Regions from separate parts of the Janthinobacterium sp. 1L-D-8-B-C4 genome, predicted to be linked through region 2. Evidence: predicted binding sites of a transcription regulator. Region 2 holds the regulator's gene; the other holds the start of a gene.
The links. The regulator HrcA, encoded in region 2, represses chaperone genes, less so after heat shock. The targets are predictions, from matches to a motif close to TTAGCACTCNNNNNNNNNGAGTGCTAA.

Region 1 (12,107 bases), on a different contig from region 2:
CTCGCCTGCAGCGGCTTCCTGGTGCCAGCCGAAATCCAGGTAACGTTTTTCAGGGTGAATTTGTCGAGCAGGCCCGGCGACGCTTCGCGCAGGTTGTCGCCGAATTCGCCGAAGTAGATGCTGGCGGCCTGGCCGTTCTGTTCCAGCCAGATCTGGTGGGCGCCAGCCGCGCCGGACAGCAGCGAGCCGGCCACGAGTGCCGTGGCAAGGGCGGACAAGCGCGCGATGGAAGTGATGGTCATGGTGTATCCCTTGGTGGTGTTGTTATTTGCTGTCGTGAAATGGACGCTGTTCCGGGTCAGAAGCTGAATGTAAATGAGAACGATTCTTATTATATTGCGACGTTGCGTGTCCTGCAAGAGTTCTATGGTGCAATTGCACACGGTGTTCGCACAAAAGCCGGCGATGCAGACAAGACTATGCGGGCTGGCACACTGTCACGGCTGTGCGCCACTTTCCCCGGCAGGCCTCTTCGGCTAACATGGCACGTTATTAAGGAGGCAAGATGACTATTCAACGGATCAATACGGCACCGATCGCCGGCCAGCAGCCGGGCACGTCGGGTTTGCGCAAGAAGGTGGGCGTGTTCAGCGAACCGCAGTACCTGGAAAATTTCGTGCAGAGCGTGTTCGACACCCTGGGCGACTGCCATGGGCAGACGCTGGTGCTGGGCGGCGATGGCCGCTATTACAACCGCACCGCGATCCAGTCGGTGCTGCGCATGGCGGCCGCGCACGGCTATGCGCGCGTGCTGCTGGGGCAGGGCGGCATATTGTCGACGCCAGCCGTCAGCTGCGTGATCCGCAAGCGCGGCGCTAGCGGCGGCCTGATCTTGTCGGCCAGCCATAATCCGGGCGGCCCTGACGGCGACTTCGGCATCAAGTACAACATCGCCAATGGCGGCCCGGCGCCCGAAAAAATCACCGACGCCATCTTCGCGCGCACGAAAGAACTCACCGAATACCGCATCAGCGATGCGGCCGACATCGATCTCGATACCCTGGGCGAAGTGCGCATCGAGCAGATGGTGGTCGAAGTGATCGACCCGGTCGCCGACTACGCCGAACTGATGCAGGAGCTGTTCGACTTCGACGCCATCCGCGCCCTGTTCACCGGTGGCCTGCGCATCTGCTTTGACGGCATGCATGCCGTCTCGGGACCGTACGCGACGGCCATCCTGGAAGGCCTGCTGGGCGCGCCGAAGGGCAGCGTCATCAACGGCTTGCCCCTGGAAGACTTCGGCGGCGGCCATCCGGACCCGAACCCGGTCAATGCACACGAACTGATCGCGCGCATGTCGCAGGACGACGCCCCCGACTTCGGCGCGGCATCGGACGGCGACGGCGACCGCAACATGATCGTCGGCCGGCGCTTCGACGTCACGCCGTCCGACAGCCTGGCGATCCTGGCCGCACACGCCACGGTGGCGCCTGGCTACCGCGCCGGCCTGACGGGCATTGCCCGTTCAATGCCGACCTCGGGCGCGGCCGACCGCGTGGCCGCCGCGCTGGGCATCCCCATCTTTGAAACGCCGACCGGCTGGAAGTTTTTCGGCAACCTGCTCGACGCCGGCATGGCCACCTTGTGCGGCGAAGAAAGCTATGGCACGGGCTCGAGCCACGTGCGCGAAAAAGACGGCCTGTGGGCCGTGCTGTTCTGGCTCAACCTGCTGGCCGCGAAACAGCAATCGGTGGAACAGATCGTGCGCGCGCACTGGGCCACGTATGGCCGCAACTACTATTCGCGCCACGACTACGAAGGCATCGACAGCGCCGCCGCCGCCGAACTGATGGACGCCGTGCGCGCCCAGCTGGCCGGCTTGCCGGGCCGGCAGCTGGGCGACTATACGGTGGCGCTGGCCGACGACTTCAGCTATACCGACCCGGTCGACGGTTCCGTGTCGCACAAGCAGGGCATCCGCGTCATCATGACGGACGGCTCGCGCATCGTGCTGCGCCTGTCGGGCACCGGCACCGAAGGCGCCACCCTGCGCCTGTACCTGGAGCGCTATGAGGCCGACACGGCCCAGCACGATATCCCGACCCAGCAGGCGCTGGCCGGGCTGATCGCGATTGCCGAGCAGCTGGCGCAGATCCGCAGCCGCACGGGGCGCGATGCGCCGACGGTGACGACGTAAAAAAAGGGCGCACAGTGTGCGCCCTTTCTTGTTGCGACTTTGTCAGGCTTTGCGGTAGTTGTCGACCATCTTGTAGTTCCTCGCATACAGCCCAAAGGCGAGCATGGCCACCGCGGCAAAGGCGGCGAAGAAGAACATCTGGAAGGCCGTCACGCTGATACCGCTTTCGGAAATCTTGCTGATCACGCCCGGGTTCATGACACTCTTGTTGACGATCAGCACCCACAGATTGCCGACCGTGGTCGACAGATTCCAGAAGCTCATGATGGCGCCTTTCATCGACGCCGGCGCCTGGCTGTAGGCAAACTCCAAGCCCGTGGCCGACACCAGTACTTCGCCCAGTGTCAGCAGCGCATAAGGCAGGATCTGCCAGAAGATCGATACCGAGTTGCCGCTGTCGAGCGCCAGTTGCAGCATGCCGATGACCACCCACGACAGCGAAGAAAAGCCGATGCCGGCCGTCATGCGGCGCAATGCCGTCGGTTGCCAGCCGAAACGCTGCAGCGAAGGGTAGAGTACCAAGTTGTTGAAAGGGATCAGCAGCATCACCAGCAGCGGATTGAGTGCCTGCATCTGCGATGGCAGGAAGTTTTCAGGCCGTGTCATCGATTCGGCCTGCACGATCCAGGTCGAGGCTTTCTGGTCGAACAGCGAGAAGAACGGTGTGACCAGGGCGAAGATAACGAGGATGCGCAGGACCGCGCGCACGCCTTCGACCGCTTCGTCAGGATGCGCGCCGCGTGCGCGCTCCAGTTGCATGGCCGTGCCGATACTGCCGAAAGCGAGCAACAGCACCAGCGCCAGGCAGGCTGAAATGACAAAGCCCAGGTCGGGCATGCGGTAGAACGCATAGATCGCGCCGATCACGCCGAAATAGGCCACGTACAGGCCTGGGCGCGAACCGCCGTTGACCTGCGCCAGCAGCGCGGTACGCGCCACGCGCGTGAACGAATGCGGGTTCGGCGGTGCCGGTGGCACGTGCACGTATTTCTTACTGCCCATCCAGAAAACGATGGTGGCGGCCAGCATCATGATGCCGGGAATGCCGAAGGCGACGGCCGGACCGTAGTCACGCAGGAACATAGGCATCAGCCACGAAGCAAAGAACGAGCCGAAGTTGATGATCCAGTAAAACAGTTCGAATACCACCTTGGCCTTGTGCTTGTTGGTCTGGTCGAACTGGTCGCCGACGAACGACGCCACCAGCGGCTTGATGCCGCCCGAGCCGAACGCGATCAGGAAAAGGCCGAAATAGAAGCCCTTGACATTGTTTTCAAAAATCGCCAGCGAGGCGTGACCGGCGCAGTAGACCAGGCTGAGCCACAAGATGGTGTTGTACTTGCCAAAGAAACGGTCGGCCAGCCAGCCGCCCAGCAAGGGGAAGAAATACACGCCAATGACAAACGTATGAAACACATGCTTGGCCTCGCCCGTGCGCTGTTCGGCCGGAAGTTGCAGCAGCAAGGTACTGATCAGGAATACGGTCAGAATATTGCGCATGCCATAAAAGCTGAAGCGTTCGCAGCCTTCGTTGGCGATGATGTACGGAATCTGCCGGGGCATCTTGCCCGTGGCGGTTTGTGTCTCGGCCGTTGACATTGGCTCTCCCAGGTAGTTTTTTTGTAAGCCGCGATGCTAAGGCCTGCCGCGTTTGCTGGCAACAGAAAAAACGGCTTCAGCCCTATTTCGCAGGTATTTGTAAAGGTTTGATTTTCAGAAAGACACTACTTTGTGGCACTTTCGCGGCAGGCATGGCAGGGCGCGGCAGCAGCAATTGAAGGTGCAGCATGTCGCCTTGCGGCACAGCACCATCGAGCACGAAACCGCACGCCAGGTAGAGCGTCAATGCTGCCTGGTTGTCCTGCGCCACGGCCAGCCGCACGGTGGCCAGCTCCGAGATGGCGCAGGCATGGGCTATGGCCGTCTGCACCAGTTGCCGGCCCAGTCCCTGGCCGCGCGCTGGTGGCGCCACGTACACGCCCCACAGGCTGGCCTTGTCGTGCACCACGGCGATCGCTTCCCGGCGCAGGCCCGCCATGGCGATCAACTGCACATCATCAAAAATGCCAAATATTATTTGGAGCGGGGTGGGCTGCAGGCGCTGGCGCATCTGCGCCATCGGCAAGCTGCTTTCCAGCGCATGCGTAGTGCAAAAGGCGGACGGCATTTCTGCGATGCCGGCCAGCCGCAACGCGCGGTAGGCGGGCGCGTCATCGGCAGCGAGCGGCCGGACAAGGGGATGGAAGGATGGCATGCGCCGAGTATCGGATGTTGTGGCCGTAAAGTAAACCTTGCGCTGGGCTCGCTGTTTCTCCAGGATATATCTTTTATGATATATCTGGATAATGGCATGACGCCTCTCCCTACCGCTGTATTGAGCCCGGCGCGCGAACGCTGGCTGTTGTGGCTGCTGGCGCTGACGCAATTTACGGTCATCATGGATTTCATGGTGATGATGCCGCTGGCGCCGCAGCTGATGCAGGCTTTCAAGATTGGCCCGGCCGCCGTCTCGGGCGCCGTGTCGGCCTATGCCTGGTGCGCCGGCCTGTCGGGCTTGTTGGCTGCTACCTATATCGACCGGTTTGACCGCAAGCGCCTGCTGCTGGTCATGTTCTGCCTGTTTACGGTGTCGAACCTGGCCTGCGCGCTGGCGCCGAACTTTCATGTGCTGCTATGGTCGCGTGCGTTTGCCGGCCTGACCGGCGGCGTGCTGGGCGCCATCACCATGGCCATTATCGGCGACGTGATTCCGGCCGAGCGGCGCGGCGCGGCCACGGGCGTGGTGATGACCTCGTTTGCCATGGCGGCCGTGGGCGGCGTGCCGCTCGGCGTGGTGCTGGCCGCGCATTTTGGTTGGGCTTCGCCATTCTTCTTGCTGGTGCTGCTGTCGCTGCTGGTCTGGCTGGGTGCGGCGCGCGTGCTGCCGTCCTTGCGGTCGCACCTGGCCGGCACGCCCACGCCGCTGCGCGAAGTGCTGCCGAACTTGCTGGCGCTGTTGCGTGAACCGCGCCATCTGCAGGCGTTTGCCTTATCGGTAGTGAACATGGCGGCCGGCATGCTGCTGATTCCGTTTGTCTCGCCGATGCTGGTGGGCAACCAGGGCCTGGCGCCGCTGGACGTCACCTGGGTCTACCTGGCGGGCGGCTGCGCCACTCTGGTGACGGCGCGCATGGTGGGGCGCTGGGCCGATCGGGCCGGCAAGCAAACTGTCTACCGCTGGATGGCGCTGTTTTCCATCGTGCCGATGCTGCTGATCACGCATCTGCCGCAGTTGCCCTTGGTGGCGCTGATGCTGGTGTTTCCGCTGTTTATGGTCTTCGTTTCCGGGCGTACCATCCCGCTGCAGGCGCTGCTGACAACCATCCCCGCGCCGCAGCAGCGCGGTGCATTCCTGAGCGCCAACTCGGCGCTGCAAAGCGTGGGCAATGGCCTGGGAGCCTGGCTGGGCGGACTGACCTTGCACACTGACGCCGCCGGCCATATCAGCGGCTATGGCGTCAATGGCTGGCTGGCGGCGGGCTTGTCGCTGCTGACGGTGTGGTGGGCCTCGCGCGTCAGCGGCGCTGTCCAGCCGCCGCTGCCGGCCAAGTTTTAATTTGGCACGCGTTTCATGGGAGCTTTTTCCTTGCGCCAGCGCTCCAGGCTCAGCAACTCGCCTTCGACATCATCCTCCACCAGGATGCGCTTGCCGTCGGGCGTGACCAGAAAGCTTTCCCAGCGGTGCGCCGCATCCGGGCCGTTCTCAAAAAAACTCAGTTGAAAATAGGCCTGGCCATCGACCAGGCGCTGTTCGGGCGTCGTTTCCATCACGGCGCCATGCGAACGTCCGCCCGAGGCCTTTTCGATATGCGCCGACCAGGCACGGATTTCCGGCAGCGCCAGCAGTGCATTGACCGCCTTGTCATCTTGCTGTGCGGCGGGGGCGTCCTGTGATGCCGGGCCTGTCGACGGCGGCTGGTACACATAATAAGCGCCCAGTGCGGCGGCCAGCAGGCCGGCCAGGATGCCGGCGGTAATGGCGGTTTTGGAAGACGAGGCGCGTGGCGGCATGGTGGCGTGCAGGAGGTGGATGATGGCGGCCATGCTAAAGCAAAATGCGGGCGCGGGCAATCGCCGTTGCGCTCTCTTGAGTATCCCCAACAGCAGGGAGAATACATGGAGTACGCTCGGCAAAGGACTGCTTCAACCAGCTGGCGGCAAGTCCAGAAACGCGAATGGCCCACCGAAGTGGGCCATTCTGACTCTCTTGTTCCCGGGGGGAGGCTTGCGCCAACAAGTCCCGAAACACACAAGGTGATTATATACCTTTCTTAAAAAAGTGCACCGCTTTCGAAGCTGACCTCATATGGCATTGTCACCACAACAAACCGCAGCCATTACCGTTGCCATTTCTCCGGCACGGCTGGGTACTTATATCAATGCTACCGGCTTCGGGCCTGGCGCGACGGCGCTGGACATTTATATCTGGAACGCCTTGGTATCGTGCGCGTTTTTTTCGGCGCTGCATATCTGCGAGGTTGTGATGCGCAACGCAGTCGCCCATGCATTCGAACTGAAATATGGCGCGAACTGGCCCTGGCATACGGGTTTTGAGCGCTCGTTGGCGAGCTGGGCCAAGGGCGAATTGCAGTCGGCCAGGCAAGGCAAACCGGTTGGATCGAGCGGTAAAGTCATTGCCGAATTGAAGTTTGCATTCTGGTGCAAAATGTTTACCGCAGGGCAGGACCAGCACATCTGGAACGCCCATCTGCATACCGTGTTTCCATGCCTTCCATTACCACTGACGGTAGCGTCCGCCCGGCAAATGATCTACGACGATATGGAGGCGCTGCGCAGCCTGCGCAATCGCATCGCCCATCATGAGCCGGTCATCGGCTATCCGCTGATGGCACAACAGTTTCGCATGCAACGTCTGCTCAAACTGCGCTGCGGGCATACCGAGGCCTGGATGTGCGAATGGGAGATCGTCAGCGCGGCGCTGGCGGCGCGGCCTTGAGCAGGGCAGTTTCATGTTGAACAGACGAAAAAAAGCCACCTTCCGTGGAAGATGGCTCTTTCGGGTTGCCGCAGATGACTGAACAGCTTTTGGCCTGCCCGTCATGCTGCGGCTTGTGCGGCCCGGCGACGCCGTCGCCTGCGCGCCGGGCCGCAGGACATTACATCATGCCGTCCATGCCACCCATGCCGCCCATGCCACCCATGCCGCCGCCCATGCCGCCGCCTGCTTTGTCGTCAGCGATTTCGCAGACCATGCAGTCGGTTGTCAGCATCAGCGAAGCGATCGAAGCGGCGTTTTGCAACGCCGAACGGGTCACTTTGGCTGGATCCAGCACGCCCATTTCAACCATGTCGCCATAGGTGCCGTTGGCAGCGTTGTAGCCGTAGTTGCCGGTGCCAGCCAGTACGGCTGCCACGACGACCGAAGCTTCTTCGCCGGCGTTTTGCACGATCATGCGCAGTGGCTCTTCCATCGCGCGCAGCACGATCTTGATACCTGCATCCTGGTCAGGATTGTCGCCCTTGACCGTGATGTTGGCGCGTGCGCGCAGCAGTGCTACGCCGCCGCCTGGCACGATGCCTTCTTCGACGGCAGCGCGGGTAGCGTGCAGTGCATCTTCAACGCGGGCTTTTTTCTCTTTCATTTCGACTTCGGTGGCAGCGCCAACCTTGATCACGGCAACGCCGCCGGCCAGTTTGGCCACGCGCTCTTGCAGTTTTTCACGGTCGTAGTCCGAGGTCGCTTCTTCGATCTGCACGCGCACTTGTTTCACGCGTGCTTCGATGTTGCTGGCTTCGCCGGCGCCGTCGATGACGATGGTGTTTTCCTTGCCCACTTCGATACGCTTGGCCTGGCCCAGCTCTTCGAGCGTGACTTTTTCCAAGGTCAGGCCGACTTCTTCGGCGATCACCTGGCCGCCGGTCAGGACAGCGATGTCTTCCAGCATGGCTTTGCGGCGGTCGCCGAAGCCTGGTGCTTTCACTGCGCAAGTTTTCAGGATGCCGCGGATGTTGTTCACAACCAGGGTAGCCAGCGCTTCGCCTTCGATGTCTTCTGCGATGATCAGAAGTGGACGGCCAGCTTTGGCAACTTGTTCCAGTACCGGCAGCAGGTCACGGATGTTCGAGATTTTCTTGTCGCACAGCAGGACGAATGGATTGTCCAGGATCGCAACTTGCTTTTCTTGATTGTTGACGAAGTATGGCGACAGGTAGCCGCGGTCGAACTGCATGCCTTCCACGATGTCGAGCTCGTCGTTCAGCGACTTGCCGTCTTCCACGGTGATCACGCCTTCTTTGCCGACTTTTTCCATCGCTTCAGCGATGCGCTCGCCGATCGAGTAGTCGGAGTTGGCCGAGATCGCGCCAACCTGGGCGATTTCCTTGGTGGTGGTGCAAGGACGGGCAATTTTCGCCAGTTCTTCCACGGTCGCGGCAACAGCCTTGTCAATACCGCGCTTCAGGTCCATCGGGTTCATGCCGGCGGCAACGAACTTCATGCCTTCGCGCACGATGGCTTGTGCCAGCACGGTCGCGGTGGTGGTGCCGTCACCGGCGTTGTCGCTGGTGCGGGAAGCAACTTCCTTGACCATTTGCGCGCCCATGTTCATGAGCTTGTCTTTGAGTTCGACTTCTTTTGCAACCGATACGCCGTCCTTGGTGACGGTAGGGGCGCCGAACGAGCGCTCCAGGACCACGTTGCGGCCTTTCGGGCCCAGGGTCACTTTGACTGCGTTGGCGAGAATGTTCACGCCTTCGACCATCTTGGCGCGCGCTGCGTCGCCGAATACTACTTCTTTAGCTGCCATGTTCAATTCTCCAGAAATTTCGGAATAGATTATTTAAAACGTGGAAACGAATTACTGAACGACGATCGCCATGATGTCTTCTTCGCGCATGACCATCAGTTCCTGGCCATCGACTTTGACGGTCTGGCCGGCATATTTGCCGAACAGCACGCGGTCGCCCACTTTGACATCCAGAGGACGGACTTTGCCGTCGTCGAGAATCTTGCCATTGCCTACGGCAAGGACTTCGCCTTGATCCGGTTTTTCAGCAGCTGCATCAGGAATGATGAGGCCGGACGCAGTCTTGGTTTCCTGGTCGAGGCGTTTGACGATGACGCGATCGTTCAATGGGCGCAGATTCATACAAAACTCCTTAAAGTTCAATGGATAAGTGTTGCTCGATCCTCGCCAGCCCGGCATCGCGCCAGGCCCGCTGTCGACCGACCGCCGTATCGAGGAATCAATAACGGCATGCAACGAATCAAGCAAGCCTCGTTCGTCCCGTGCTTGCCCGCGTTCGGCAGGAAGTGCGCTGCGGCGTCGCCCACCGCGCGTACTCCTTGCCAGAAAGCAGGCAAGCATCGATCTGTCATGAGGATTGCTACGAAAGAGTTTGTTAGCACTCTCTACTAACGAGTGCTAATTATAGGGACGGCAAGTGGCTTATTCAAGGGGAACATATATATACACGATCGGTGCAAGCGGCGGAGTGACGCGGGTTTGCGCTGGCGCAAGCCTGCTTCCCGGGCGTCAGCGGCGAATCCGACTCTAGCACGGCCTTGACAGCATGGCTGTTCCTGTACACACGGGAAACATTGCATATCGGCCAAATTTGCTAAGATAGTCAGTATTGCATATCAACAATTCTTCCACATCATGCCAAACCTGTTTTCACGCCATGCGCTGTCCCTCTCCCTGAGCGTTGCCAGCCTGGCCTTTTCCGGCGCTGCCGTCGCGCAAACTTTTCTCGACGAACTGAAGGTGGTCAGCCTGTCGCCGCAGGACAAGGAAGCCCTGATCAATGATCTTTCCAAGCACCTGAACAAGGACGACGATGACCAGGAAGCGCACGTGTGGGAGAACGACGGTGCCAAAGCCGTGTACAGCTTCAGCAATTCCGGTTTGACCGAGCAGAGCCTGAAGGCGCATATGTGCCGCGACCTGAAATTCGTCATCACCGCCGACGGCAAGACGCAGGACCTGAGTCGCCGCACATGCTCGCAAAACAGTGGACGCTGGGATATCCAGGGCAAGGATGCGCCGCCGGCCGTTTATCCGCCTTTCCTGTCCGACGTCACGGTGGCCAAGTTGAACGCGAAGGAAAAGAAGGACCTGCTGAACGCGGCCGTGCGCACCCTGAAAGACGAGGAAGACGGCAAGACCCGTGAATGGAGCAACAAGGGCATGGGCAACAGCGTGCCCTTGCGCGTGAGCTTGATGCCGTCCGAAACGGGAACCAAGCCCGGCAGTTTTACTACCTGCCGCGACCTGACGATGGTGTTCGATGGCAAAAATGGCAAGCAGGAATTACGCCGCCGTTCCTGCGAAAACCGGTATGGTGCGCTGGACATCGAACCGGACTACAAGGAATAGCGCTGGATCGCCGAAGATGTTAAAAAGCATCCATTTACCGGTAACTACACGGCATTGATGTAATTATGTGTGACAGCAACGCGATTCGATTGACGCCCGTGTGACCTGCGCCCTATAGTGGCGGCATGATTTCCGAATTCAACGAATTATCCGACAAAATCGGCCTGCTGGCCGAGATGACCCATGCGCTGCGTCGTGAAAACGCGCAACTGCGCAAGGACAATGCCGCCCTTGCTGCGGAGAACGCGCTGTACGTACAGCGCATGCGCGAGGCGCAGGAGCGGGTCGAGGCGCTGCTGGAAAAAATTCCGGAACTGGTGCAGGCGGGCCTGGAGCAAGCCGCATCCGAAGCCATGGCCCATGCGGCTGACAACGGGAAGGAAGCGTAATGCCGCGTGTCGATGTCAATATCATGGGCCAGTCGTACAGCATGGTCTGCCGCGATGGCGAAGAGCGCGCGCTGCGCGAAGCGGCCATCTATCTCGACAGCAAGATGAAAGCCATCCGCGACGCGGGCAAGGTCAAGGGCAATGACCGCATCGCCGTGCTGGCGGCGCTGGGTGTGGCGGCGGAATTTTTGTCCGTCAAGTCGCCGCAAGGACCGCTGTCCGAGCTGACCATCCTGGAAGTGAAGCAGAAAATCTCGGCCATGCACATGGTGCTCGACAGCGCGCTGACGCCCCAGGAAAATTTATTTTAAGCAGCGCTTAAGTGCCCGGGCCGCATTTTCTGTACGAATTCCCTTTGCGATGCGGACATGAAGGAGTAAACTTCTGCCTACCCTGCGGTGTTCGCGATTGTCATATATTCCTTGAACCATTTATGCGCATCGGTTGCGAATTTTGTTTGATGGGAGTGAGCGTCGCTCGTTCGACGAACCCGAAATTGAACTAACGTGACCACCTTGAACCGTTTGGTTCGGGATGCCGGCATAGCGGCACAGGCGGGGCCTAACACTAGAGAAACGCAAGAACGGTTGCAGCATGGCATGCGCAACCGTTTTTTTACGCCTGCAGCATTGATCCGGGGAAAACATGAAGCAATACTGGTTGATGAAATCCGAACCCACCGAAGTGAGCATCGATGACCTGATGGCAGCGCCGCAGCACACCATGCCCTGGTTTGGCGTGCGCAACTACCAGGCGCGCAATTTCATGCGTGACGGCATGCGTGAAGGCGACGGCGTGCTGTTTTATCACTCCAGTTGCCCGCAGCCGGGCGTGGTGGGGGTGGCCGAAGTGGCCAGCACGGCCTACCCGGACCACAGCCAGTTCGACAAAAACAGCCATTATTTTGATCCGAAAGCTACCCAGGAACAGCCGCGCTGGGTCAGCGTCGATGTGCGCGGGCTGAAAAAGACGGCGCTGCTGCCGTTGTCCGAACTGCGCCAGATGCCGGTGCTGGAAGACATGCTGTTGCTGAAACGCGGTAGCCGCCTGTCGATCACGCCGGTCACGCCGGCGCAGTGGAAAGCGATCAACGCGCGGCTGACCGATTAATCAGGCGCCTGCGTGCCGACTTCCTCAATATCGATTTCCATGCGGTAGGCCAGCGCGATGAACAGCGCCTGGCAAAGGCAGATGGTGCCGGTC
Region 2 (12,107 bases):
GTGCCGTAGTCGATGCGCTTGGGGAAGGTAAACGTGGTCGCGCCGACGGCGGGCGAAACGGTGTCGCCGCCGTTGGCCAGCACCAGGCCGGCATTGCTGAGGCCGGAAATGGTACCGGACACATCGTACGAGGCCTTGCCGCCGCAGGCCGCCAGGCCCACGGTGAGCAGCAGCGCGGCGAGAGGGCGCAGGCAGGATGACTTCATGTAGTTCTCCAAAAGGGTGTTCACGGATCGCACGGCTTACTTCGGTGCGCAGGCAAGTGCCAACGAGCTGACGGGGCCGGAGCCCATGATGCCCACGATATCGTGGCCGTCGGGGCTGGTCGAGCCCTGGAATCTGCACGTCAAGCCAGCCGGATTGCTTGAAATGGAAAGGTTATAGGTGGAACCGTCGGCAACCGCCGGGAAGGTAAAGCTGGTCGCGCCTTGCAGCGGGCTGATGCTGCCGCTGACGCCATTGACCAGCGTCAGGCCGCCGGCGCTGAGGCCAGTGATCGAGCCACCGAGTGGATACGTGTCGGTAATGCAAGAAACATAGGCAGTCGAGACGGAATAACTGTTGGCCTTGCCGCTGCCATTGGTCATGGTGCAAGTGGCGCCCTTCGGCTGCTGCTTGATCTTGATATCGTAGCGGTCTTCGGATTTGATCAGGTTGACAAACACAAAGCTGCTGGCGCCGGCAGCCACAGGCAGGTCTTCGCCACCATTTTGCAAGATCAGGCCGGTCTTGGCCAGGCCGATGACCGAGCCACTCAGGTACATATTGCCGCCGCTGCCGCCGCAGGCTGCCAACGTGGCAGCGCAAGCCGCCGCCAGCATCGAGCGCAGGTATACATTTTTCATACATTCTCCAAAACGAATTAGGTAGGGTAGCGCAACACGGACGCTGGCGCCGTATTGGAATGGCGCCTATTTTAGTCTATCTGGCAAGCCGATTGACCTTGCCTTGTATCACCCTGTAACAATTTTTGCGGCGCCAGCCCTGATACGCCCTCATATGCTGGTTCCCCTGGCCCGTTGCATCGTGCGATCGGTGCGACAATAGGGCTTGCCCGTTTCTCCATCCTGATTGTCGCCATGACCACTACTTCCGTCAAAACCCTGGTTTCGCCCAAGGCCATCCTGTTCGATCTCGATGATACGCTGTGGCCGATTGCGCCCGTGATCGCCGCCGCCGAAACGCTGCTGCACGACTGGCTGGCCGCGCATGCGCCGAGGGTGGCGCAGCAGTTTTCCATCGAAGCCTTGCGCCGGCACCGGCTGGACATGTTGAACGAACAACCACATTTCCATGGCAACCTGATCGAACTGCGCCGTGCCGGCCTGCTGACGGCCTTCGCCGCCGCTGGCGAGGATACGGCCCTGGTCGATGAAGCCGTCAGGCAATTCCTGGCCGCCCGCAACCGCGTCATCCCCTATGACGATGTGCTGCCTGGCCTGGCCTGGATGCAGCAGCGCCTGCTGGTCGGTTCTATCTCGAACGGCAACGCCGACCTTGAAATTATCGGTCTCGCCCAGCATTTCAGGATATCGATCGCCGCCAGCGAGTTTGGCGTGGCCAAGCCCGACGCCTCGATTTTCCTGGCTGGCTGCGAAGCGCTGGGCGTGGCGCCGCACGAGGCCGTGTATGTGGGCGACGATCTGTATTTCGATGTAACGGGGGCGCAGGATGCGGGCATGCGCGCCGTCTGGATGAACCGGGGCGGCAGCGACGCGCATCTGGCGGCCGGTGTGCAACCGGACGCCATCTGTGCCAACTTTGATGAATTGCTGCTCTGGCTGCAGGCGCAACTGGAAGATTGATCGCCGTTGCGCAGGCGAACGTGCATAATGGCTGCTGTTGCTGCACTCCTGGCTGCCAACACTGTATAACTGAAGACACCATGCAACTCGAACTACGTGCCCAAACCCTGCTGAAAGCCCTGGTCGAGCGTTATATCGCCGACGGCCAGCCGGTCGGTTCGCGCGCCTTGTCGAAAATTTCCGGCCTCGATCTGTCGCCGGCCACCATCCGCAACATCATGGCCGACCTGGAAGAGCAGGGCTATGTGTCGAGCCCGCATACCTCGGCCGGTCGCATCCCCACGCCGCGCGGCTACCGCATCTTTGTCGACACCTTGCTGACGGTGAAACATCTTGACGAGCATATGGTTGACGCGCGCCTGCGCCTGCAGACGCAGCAGCCGCAAAAAACCATCGCCAATGCGGCGCAGATGCTGTCCTCGCTGTCGCAGTTTGCCGGCGTGGTGCTGAGCCCGCGCCGCGAATCGGTATTCCAGCAGATTGAATTTCTGCGCCTGTCCGAAAAACGCATCCTGCTGGTCATCGTCGGCCCGGGCGGCGACGTGCAGAACCGGCTGCTGCTGACCGAGGCGGACTATACGCCGTCGCAGCTGATCCAGTCGGCCAATTACATCAACCAGAATTATGGCGGCCTGTCATTTGACGCCGTACGCGTGCGCCTGCAGGGTGAACTGCGCCAGTTGCGCGACGATATGGGCAGCCTGATGCAGGCGGCGGTCGAGGCCGGCAGCGAAGTGATGAGCGATCACAGCGACGACATGGTGATTTCAGGCGAGCGCAACCTGCTCAGCGTGAGCGATTTGTCATCGAACATGAGTTCGCTGCGCCAGCTCTTCGACATGTTCGAGCAGAAGACGGGACTGATGCAGTTGCTCGACGTGTCGAGCAAGGCAACCGGCGTGCAGATCTTCATCGGCGGCGAATCGAATCTGGTGCCGATGGATGAAATGAGCGTGGTGACGGCGCCATATGAGGTCAACGGCAAGATCGTGGGCACCCTGGGCGTAATCGGGCCGACCCGCATGGCCTACGAGCGGGTCATTCCGATTGTCGATATTACGGCCAAGCTGCTGTCAAACGCCCTCAGCCATCATTGACCAGTCAGGCAGGCCGGTGCGGGCAGGCTGGCTTGATGCAGTTGCCGTAGATGGCCAGCGCGTGCTCGGCGATCTTGAAACCGCGCTCTTCGGCCACGCTTTGCTGGCGTGTTTCGATGGCTTCGTCGAAGAATTCTTCGACCCTGCCGCAATCGAGACACACCAGGTGATCGTGGTGCGAGCCTTCGTTGAGTTCGAAAATGGCCTTGCCCGTTTCAAAGTGGTTGCGGTTAAGCAAGCCAGCTTGTTCGAACTGGGTCAATACACGGTAGACAGTTGCCAGCCCGACGTCCATATTGTCGGCCAGAAGAATTTTATAGACGTCTTCCGCCGTCAGGTGGCGCACCGGGCTACTCTGGAAGATATCGAGTATCTTCAGCCGTGGCAGGGTGGCTTTCAGGCCGCTTGCCTTGAGATCACTAGGATTGTTACTCATGTTTGTTGCTCGTATGTGGGTCAGGTGCTTTATCATATAGCGTTTTGTCGGCGAGTGCCAAAATAAGCATTTTTGGGTGGACCAGTCACTCCTGGCGTTTTGTTCATCAAATTGAGGTCATTTATGCACGTCACACCGGCTGTATTGCCATCCTTGCGTCACCGTATTTCATTCCGAGCACCGGTCGTTGCAGGCCTGGTTTGCGTTGCGCTGATGGCGACCGGCTGTGCCAGCCGTGGCATCCTTGGTGAAAAACCGGCGGCCGCCCAGAAAGAAGGCAAGGAACTCGTGCCCGAGAATGGCGCGCAGACCACCACCATCACGCCACTGCAGAAATTCATGTGGTTTTTCTCGCCGTATCGCCCTGACATTCAGCAAGGCAACTTTGTCTCCGAAGAGATGGTGGCCCAGCTGAAAGAAGGCATGACGCGCGACCAGGTCCGTTTCATTCTGGGCACACCCTTGCTGGCCGACCTGTTCCATGCCGACCGCTGGGACTACCCATTCCGCCTGGCACGCGGTAGCGGCGAGACCACCAGCAGCCGCGTGGTCGTGTACTTTGACAAGGAAGGCAAGGTTGCCCGCTTCGAAGGCGGCAACCTGCCGACCGAAAAAGAGTATATCGACCGCATCGCCGGCCCGTCGCCATTCGCCAAGCTGGCCAAGGCCGGTGCGCCGGCCGCCGTGGTGCCATCGCCAGTGGCGCCGTCGGCCGTGCCGGCTAACCCTGACAATACGCCGGCGATGATTCCGGTGACCAAGCCCGAGATGACACCATCCGCGACGCCAGCTGAACCGGCACCTGCCCCCACCAAATAAGTTGCTGTAAATATTATGACTGAACTGAAAATTGCAATCGCCGGCGCCAGTGGCCGCATGGGCCATATCCTGATCGAAGCGGTCGGCAACGCGCCCGACGCCGTGCTGGCCGGTGCGCTCGACCGCGCGGGCTCGCCATCGATCGGCCAGGATGCGGCCGCCTTCCTGGGCAAACCTGCCGGCGTGCTGACCGAGTCCGATCTGGCCAAGGGCCTGGCCAATGCCGACTACCTGATCGACTTCACCCGTCCCGAAGGCACCTTGCAGCACCTGGCCTATTGCGCCGAGCACGGCATCAAGATGATTATCGGCACCACCGGTTTCGACGAGGCCGGCAAGGCGGCGATTGCCGCCGCCGCCGAAAAGACCGCCATCATGTTTGCGCCGAACATGAGCGTGGGCGTGAACGTGACCATGAAGCTGCTGGAACTGGCCGCGAAAAGCTTGTCCGAAGGCTACGATATCGAGATCATCGAAGCCCACCACCGCCACAAGGTCGACGCGCCTTCCGGTACCGCCCTGCAGATGGGTGAAGTGGTGGCTGGTGCTCTGGGCCGCGACCTGAAGGAATGCGCCGTGTATGGCCGCGAAGGCGTGACCGGCGAACGCGATCCGTCGACCATCGGCTTTGCCACCATCCGTGGCGGCGATATCGTTGGCGACCATACGGTGCTGTTTGCCGGCATCGGCGAGCGCATCGAGATCAGCCACAAATCGAGCAGCCGCGTCACCTACGCCCATGGCGCCCTGCGCGCCGCGCGTTTCCTGGCCGACAAGCCGACCGGCCTGTACGACATGCAGGACGTGTTGTCGCTGAAGAACTGAGGATCGATATGGCCACTGCCATCCTGGATGGAAAAGCAATCACCGACGAAGCGAGCTTTCACGCGCAATGCGTGCAGGCCTTCGGTTTCCCCGCGTTTTACGGCAACAGCATGGACGCCTGGGTCGATTGCCTCAGCTATCTGCGTGACGAAGACGGCATGAGCAAGTTCCGGCTCAAGCCCAATGAAGTGCTGGAAATCGTGCTGCAGGACGCGGAAAGCGTGAAGGCGCAGGCGCCTGATCTGCTCGAAGAAGTGACGTTTTGCGTGGCCGGCATCAACGAGCGCTACGAGGATTATGGCGAGAAGCCGGCGTTGAAGCTGACGCTCAAGTAAAAAACGCCGGACCTTGGGTCCGGCGTTTTGCTTTACACCACCTTGCGTTCGCGCAAACCTGCAATCTCCCCACTCTGCAACCCAAGCCATTGCCCCAGCACCTCATCCGTATGCTGCCCCAGCAACGGCGGCGGCAAGCGGTATTGCACCGGTGAGCTTGATAATCGCACCGGATTGGCCACCAGCGCCACCGTGCCCGCCGTCGGGTGCGCCATCTCCACTTTCAGTCCACGCGCTACCACTTGCGGGTCGGCAAATACCTGGTCGATGCGGTTGACGGGGCCGCAAGGCACGGCAGCCAGTTCGAACGCCGTGATCCACTCGTCGGTGGTGCGCATCACCGTGGCCTGGCGCAGCAGCGGGATCAATACCGCCCGGTGCGCCACGCGCTGCGGATTGGTGGCGAAACGCTCATCCTGCGCCCATTCCGGGTGGCCAGCGATGGCGCAAAAGCGCGCGAACTGGCCGTCGTTGCCGATTGCCAAAATCATGTCGCCATCGGCGGTGGGGAAATCCTGGTAGGGCACGATATTCGGATGCGCGTTGCCCATGCGCTGCGGCACCTTGCCGCCACACAGGTAGTTGGCCGCCTGGTTGCCCAGCGCCGCCACCTGTACATCGAGCAAGGCCAGGTCGATATGCTGGCCCAGGCCGGAACGAGTCCGTTCCGCAAGCGCCGCCTGCACCGCGATGGTCGCGTACAGCCCTGTCATGATGTCGGTTTGCGCCACGCCAACTTTTTGCGGGCCGGCGCCCGGTTCGCCATCGGGCACGCCGGTAATGCTCATCAGCCCGCCCATGCCCTGGATCAGAAAATCATAGCCGGCGCGCGCCGCATACGGGCCATCCTGGCCAAAACCGGTAATCGAGCAGTAGACCAGGCGCGGGTTCAGCGCCAGCAGGCTGGCCGCATCGAGACCGTATTGCTTCAGGCCACCGAGCTTGAAGTTTTCCAGCAGCACATCGGCTTCCAGCGCCAGCTTGCGCACCAGCGCTTGCCCTTCCGGCGCGGCCAGGTCGATGCATAGCGAACGCTTGTTGCGGTTGGCGCACTGGAAATAGGCGGCTTCAAGAGTGTCGCGCCCATCTTCATCTTTCAGATAGGGCGGACCCCATGAGCGCGTATCGTCGCCGCGCCCCGGCTGCTCGACCTTGACCACGTCGGCGCCCAGGTCGGCCAGCAGTTGCCCGGCCCACGGCCCGGCCAGCACGCGCGACAGGTCCAGCACGCGCAGTCCCGTCAATGGCGCCGGCCGCAGAGTGGCAGCGAAGGTGGAGGCCAAGGCGTCCATCAGTTGCTGAAGGCGGCGATGCCGGTGATCGCGCGGCCGATGATCAGGGCGTGCACATCGTGCGTGCCTTCGTAGGTATTGACCACTTCCAGGTTGACCAGGTGGCGGATCACGCCGAACTCGTCGGAAATGCCATTGCCGCCCATCATGTCGCGCGCCATGCGGGCGATATCCAATGCCTTGCCGCAGCTGTTGCGTTTCATGATCGAGGTGATTTCCACCGCAGCCGAGCCTTCGTCCTTCATGCGGCCCAGGCGCAAGCAGCCCTGCAGGCCCATGGTGATTTCGGTCAGCATGTCGGCCAGTTTCTTCTGTACCAGCTGGTTGGCGGCCAGCGGACGGCCGAACTGCTGGCGGTCCATGGTGTACTGGCGTGCTTTCAGGTAGCAGTCTTCGGCCGCGCCCAGCGCGCCCCAGGCGATGCCGTAGCGTGCGCTGTTGAGGCAGGTGAACGGGCCTTTCAGGCCGCGTACATCGGGAAACGCGTTTTCTTCCGGGCAGAATACTTCGTCCATGACGATTTCGCCGGTGATGCTGGTGCGCAAGCCGACCTTGCCGTGGATCTCGGGCGCCGACAGGCCTTTCCAGCCTTTTTCCAGCACGAAGCCGCGGATCGCGCCTTCGTCGTCCTTGGCCCATACCACGAACACGTCGGCGATCGGGCTGTTGGTGATCCACATCTTGGCACCCGACAGGCTGTAGCCGCCCGGCACCTTGCGCGCGCGCGTGACCATGCTGCCCGGATCGGAACCGTGGTTCGGTTCGGTCAGGCCAAAGCAGCCGATGAATTCGCCGGTGGCCAGCTTGGGCAGGTATTTCTGCTTGGTTTCTTCATTGCCAAACGCGTTGATCGGCACCATCACCAGGGACGATTGCACGCTCATCATCGAGCGATAGCCCGAATCGATGCGCTCGACTTCGCGCGCGGCCAGGCCGTAGCACACGTAGTTCAGGCCGGCGCCGCCGTATTCCTCTGGAATGGTCGAGCCCAGCAGGCCCAGTTCGCCCATTTCGCGGAAGATGGCGGCGTCGGTGCGGCCATGGCGGAACGATTCAAGCACGCGCGGCGCCAGGCTGCCCTGGCAATAGTCGCGCGCCGCTTCCAGCACGGCGCGCTCGTCGCTTGTCAGTTGTTCGTCCAGCAGCAGGGGAGAATTCCAGTCGAATACAGTTTTGCTCATCACGGGCCTCGCAAGGTGAGCGCCAGGCGAGTAACAGCCGGCGCAAGATTGAATGGGACTCATGGTAGGTTGTCACCGCGCCTCAGGCAAACGATTTTTATGCACCCAGATATGCGCATAACGCATATCTTGCGGCATACTGCTGTTTTTATTGCCGAGATCGCTCATGTCCCGCAAGATTCCCATGCTGCAAGCGCTCAATTGTTTTGAGGCGGCTGCCCGCCATCAGAGCTATACCCATGCGGCGCGCGAACTGTCGCTGACGCAAAGCGCGGTGTCGCGCCAGATTGCATCACTGGAAAGTTTTTTAGGCGTGCAACTGTTCCAGCGCACCCGCCATGGCGTGGTGCTCACAAGCGCCGGCGCCTCGTACGCGCGCCAGATCGCCGCCCGCCTCGATGGCCTCGAACGCGATACCCTGGACACCATGGCGCGCCAGGGGGGCGGCGCCTTGCAGCTGGCCTCGGTGCCAACCTTTGCCACGCGATGGCTGATGCCGCGCCTGGCCGGCCTTGCCGCGCAGCAGCCCGAGATCGTGGTGCATATCGATGCGTATACAAAACCGTTCATGTTTGCCGATACGGAATACGATGGCGCCCTGTATGCAGGCACGCCCGAGCAGCTGGCGCGCTGGCCCGGCACGCACGCCACCTTGCTGATGCACGAGGAGATCGTGCCGGTGGCCAGCCCACGCCTCTTGAGCGCGCGCAGCCAATGGCAGCCGCAGCATCTGCTGGAACTGACGTTGTTGCAGCAAAGCACGCGGCCCGGCGCCTGGCGCCAGTGGTGCGACGCCATGCAGGTCGAGGGAGAAGCCCGCTATGGCGCGCGCTATGAACTGTTTTCCATGCTGGCGATGGCGGCGGTGCAGGGCCAGGGCGTGGTGCTGTTGCCGCGCATGCTGGTCGAAGCGGAGCTGGCGCGCGGCGAATTGCAGATCGTTTGCGAGCGCCCACTGCGCGGTCAGCGCGCGTATTATCTGATCACGCCCGAAGCGGCGCATGAAAAAACTGCAATGCAGCAATTCCGTGCCTGGCTGCAGGCCGAGGCGGCCTAAACGACCTTGGCGGTGTCGAAATGCGGGTTGTCGATCAGCCCGATCTGGTTGCCGAACGGGTCCAGCAATTCCACCGTGCGGATACCTTCGCCGACGTCCGTCAAGGGGTGGTGCAAGGTGGCGCCCAAGCCGACCAGGCGTTCGACTTCCTGGGCTATGCCGTCCACGCCCCAGTAAGTGACGCTGCCCTGGGCGCCCGGCTGGCCGTCCGGCAGCAGGCCCAGTTCGAAGCCGCCGATATTGAAGCCGACATAAAACGGCTGGTCGAAATACGGCGTGGTGTTGAACGCCTGGCTGTACCAGGCCTTGGCCTTCTCCAGGTCGGGGACGGGATAGGTAACGGTGCGCAAGCCCTTGATCATGTTTTATCTCCTGTGTAGTGAGTGAGTGAGTAAGTGAGTGAGTGCATGACGCCAGCATGCCATGGCTGCCGACACGGCGATTGTAAAAATGGAAGATTCAGCGCCTTTGCGCCAGCCAGGCCTCTGGCGAGGCGCGCGCAAAATCCTGGAAGTCGTGAATCAGGTGCGACTGGTCGAAATAACCATATTGCAGGGCGACCTGCGCCCAGTCCGCTTGCGGCGGCATGGTCTTGAGCGCGCTGTTGACAGCGCGAAAGCGGCTGATGCGGGCAAACAGCTTGGGGCTGATGCCCACCTGCTGGCGAAACTGCGCTGCCAGATGCTGGCGCGACACCTTCAACTGCGCCGCTAACTGGTTGACGCGCAGGCTACCTTGGGCGCGTTCAATCAGCGCCACCGCTTGCAGGGCCAGGCCGGAAGCGGCCGGCAGCGGGGTTTTCCGCAGGCGCAGCAGCAAAAAATCTTGCAATATCTGCATGCGCTGCACATCCGGCAAGGGATAGCTCCACAGCGCATCACCGAGGCGCGCCGCCAGCTCGCGGCCCCACAGCTGCTGCAGATCTGTACGTCCATCGTTCAGCTCGCAAAGCGGCAGCTGGAAAAAGCGCGCCGCCGCACCGGGCTTGAAGCGCGCCGCCACCGTCTGCACCAGGCCATGGCTGACAACCTGGATCGGCACGGTCATCATGCCGACAGCAAAGCTGGCGTCTTGCCGGTCCTGGCACAGGATGTCGATGCAGTTGTCGGGCAGCACCTGGTGCGCCATGGGCGCGGCGCGCGCGTGCACGCGGCAGGTCCAGACGCAATCCAGCCAGGGCTGCAGGGCGGGGATGGGGGCGGTTTCCTGATAGATGAACATGGCCGGTGGCAAGGAGCACAAGATTGCTGCATCTTACACAGCCTATTTGTACACCGGCAAAAATATGCGCGCCCGGGGCGGCGCCCGGCCATGCTACCGGGCGGCGACAACCAGTATAATGCTCGGTTCATATCCACTAATTGGCCGCACATCATGCAAGATAAATATAGTCCCGCCGACGTCGAACAAGCCGCCCAATCGCACTGGAAGGCCATCGACGCCTATAAAGCCGTCGAACACGACCCGCGTTTCCCGAAAGGCAAGTACTACGCTTGCTCGATGCTGCCTTACCCTTCGGGCAAGCTGCACATGGGTCACGTGCGCAACTATACGATCAATGACGTGATGTACCGCTACCTGCGCATGAACGGCTACAACGTGCTGATGCCGATGGGCTGGGATGCGTTCGGCATGCCGGCGGAAAACGCGGCCATGGCCAACAACGTGCCGCCCGCGCAATGGACGTATTCGAACATCGCCCACATGAAGCAGCAGATGGAATCGATGGGCCTGGCGATCGACTGGTCGCGCGAAATGACCGCCTGCAAGCCGGAATACTACAAGTGGAACCAGTGGATGTTCCTCAAGATGCTGGAAAAAGGCATCATCTACAAAAAGACCGGCACCGTGAACTGGGACCCGATCGACCAGACCGTGCTCGCCAACGAGCAGGTGGTCGACGGCCGCGGCTGGCGCTCGGGCGCGCTGATCGAAAAGCGCGAAATCCCGATGTACTACGCGCGCATTACCGACTACGCCGATGAATTGCTGGCCTATGCCGACGACAAGCTGCCGGGCTGGCCCGAGCGCGTGCGCACCATGCAGACCAACTGGATCGGCAAGTCGACCGGCGTGCGCTTCGCCTTCCCGCACCAGATCAAGGACGCTGACGGCGCCCTGATCGGCGATGGCAAGCTGTATGTGTTTACCACCCGCCCGGACACCATCATGGGCGTGACCTTCTGCGCCGTCGCGGCCGAGCATCCGCTGGCGCTGCACGCCGCACAAGCCAATCCTGACCTGGCGGCCTTCAACGCCGAATGCAAGCTCGGTTCCGTGATCGAAGCGGACATGGCCACCATGGAGAAGAAGGGCATGCCGACCGGCCTGTTCGTGACCCATCCATTGACCGGCGAACAAGTCGAAGTGTGGGTCGGCAATTACGTCCTGATCACCTACGGCGACGGCGCCGTGATGGGCGTGCCGGCGCACGACGAGCGCGATTTCGGCTTTGCCAAGAAATACGATCTGCCGATCAAACAAGTGGTGGAAGTCAAAGGCCAGGAATTTTCGACGGACGCCTGGCAGGAATCGTACGGCAGCAAGGAAGGCGTGTGCATCGCCTCGGGCAAGTACGACGGCCTGCATTTCGCGTCCGCCGTCGATGCGGTCGCGGCCGACCTGGCGGAACTGGGCCTGGGCGAAAAGAAAACCACCTTCCGCCTGCGCGACTGGGGCATTTCGCGCCAGCGCTACTGGGGCACGCCGATCCCGATGATCCATTGCGCCGACTGCGGCGTGGTGCCGGTGCCGGAAAAAGACCTGCCGGTGGTGCTGCCGGAAGACTGCGTGCCGGATGGCACCGGCAACCCGCTGAACAAATACGAAGCGTTCCTGCAGTGCGACTGCCCGCAGTGCGGCAAACCGGCACGCCGCGAAACCGACACCATGGATACCTTTGTCGATTCGTCGTGGTACTACATGCGCTATACCTCGCCAGGCAGCAATGACTCCATGGTCGACGAACGCAATGACTACTGGATGCCGATGGACCAGTATATCGGCGGCATCGAACACGCCGTGATGCACTTGCTGTACGCGCGCTTCTGGACCAAGATCATGCGCGACTTCGGCCTGGTCAAGTTCGACGAGCCGTTTGTCAACCTGCTCACCCAAGGCATGGTGCTGAACGAAACCTATTATCGCGAAGACGCCGCCGGCAAGAAAACCTGGTTCAACCCGGCCGACATCAATCTGACGATGGACGACAAGGGCCGTCCGCAGTCCGCCACCCTGGTGGCCGATGGCGCGCCGGTGGA

Region 1: the regulator HrcA is predicted to act here: its motif matches at 9,539-9,565, upstream of groES (co-chaperone GroES).

Annotation. Positions count from the first base shown of each region.
Region 1 is NZ_JBXAVX010000007.1:241,533-253,639, forward strand. Features, by position in the region: gene AC0Z42_RS14695 (DUF4198 domain-containing protein) at 1-242, opposite strand, end outside; gene AC0Z42_RS14700 (alpha-D-glucose phosphate-specific phosphoglucomutase) at 506-2,137, shown strand; gene AC0Z42_RS14705 (POT-type proton-dependent oligopeptide transporter) at 2,180-3,736, opposite strand; gene AC0Z42_RS14710 (GNAT family N-acetyltransferase) at 3,819-4,391, opposite strand; gene AC0Z42_RS14715 (MFS transporter) at 4,488-5,732, shown strand; gene AC0Z42_RS14720 (hypothetical protein) at 5,729-6,220, opposite strand; gene AC0Z42_RS14725 (hypothetical protein) at 6,483-7,133, shown strand; gene groL (chaperonin GroEL) at 7,294-8,943, opposite strand; gene groES (co-chaperone GroES) at 8,995-9,285, opposite strand; gene AC0Z42_RS14740 (hypothetical protein) at 9,799-10,515, shown strand; gene AC0Z42_RS14745 (DUF904 domain-containing protein) at 10,641-10,904, shown strand; gene AC0Z42_RS14750 (cell division protein ZapA) at 10,904-11,215, shown strand; RNA gene ssrS (6S RNA) at 11,292-11,469, shown strand; gene AC0Z42_RS14760 (EVE domain-containing protein) at 11,550-12,014, shown strand; gene AC0Z42_RS14765 (MurR/RpiR family transcriptional regulator) at 12,011-12,107, opposite strand, start outside.
Region 2 is NZ_JBXAVX010000018.1:97,602-109,708, reverse strand. Features, by position in the region: gene AC0Z42_RS25630 (hypothetical protein) at 1-206, opposite strand, end outside; gene AC0Z42_RS25625 (hypothetical protein) at 243-845, opposite strand; gene AC0Z42_RS25620 (HAD family hydrolase) at 1,080-1,805, shown strand; gene hrcA (heat-inducible transcriptional repressor HrcA) at 1,886-2,902, shown strand; gene fur (ferric iron uptake transcriptional regulator) at 2,907-3,338, opposite strand; gene AC0Z42_RS25605 (outer membrane protein assembly factor BamE) at 3,462-4,157, shown strand; gene dapB (4-hydroxy-tetrahydrodipicolinate reductase) at 4,173-4,982, shown strand; gene AC0Z42_RS25595 (barstar family protein) at 4,991-5,317, shown strand; gene AC0Z42_RS25590 (CaiB/BaiF CoA transferase family protein) at 5,350-6,609, opposite strand; gene AC0Z42_RS25585 (acyl-CoA dehydrogenase) at 6,609-7,790, opposite strand; gene AC0Z42_RS25580 (LysR substrate-binding domain-containing protein) at 7,957-8,847, shown strand; gene AC0Z42_RS25575 (VOC family protein) at 8,844-9,209, opposite strand; gene AC0Z42_RS25570 (DUF6597 domain-containing transcriptional factor) at 9,307-10,068, opposite strand; gene leuS (leucine--tRNA ligase) at 10,222-12,107, shown strand, end outside.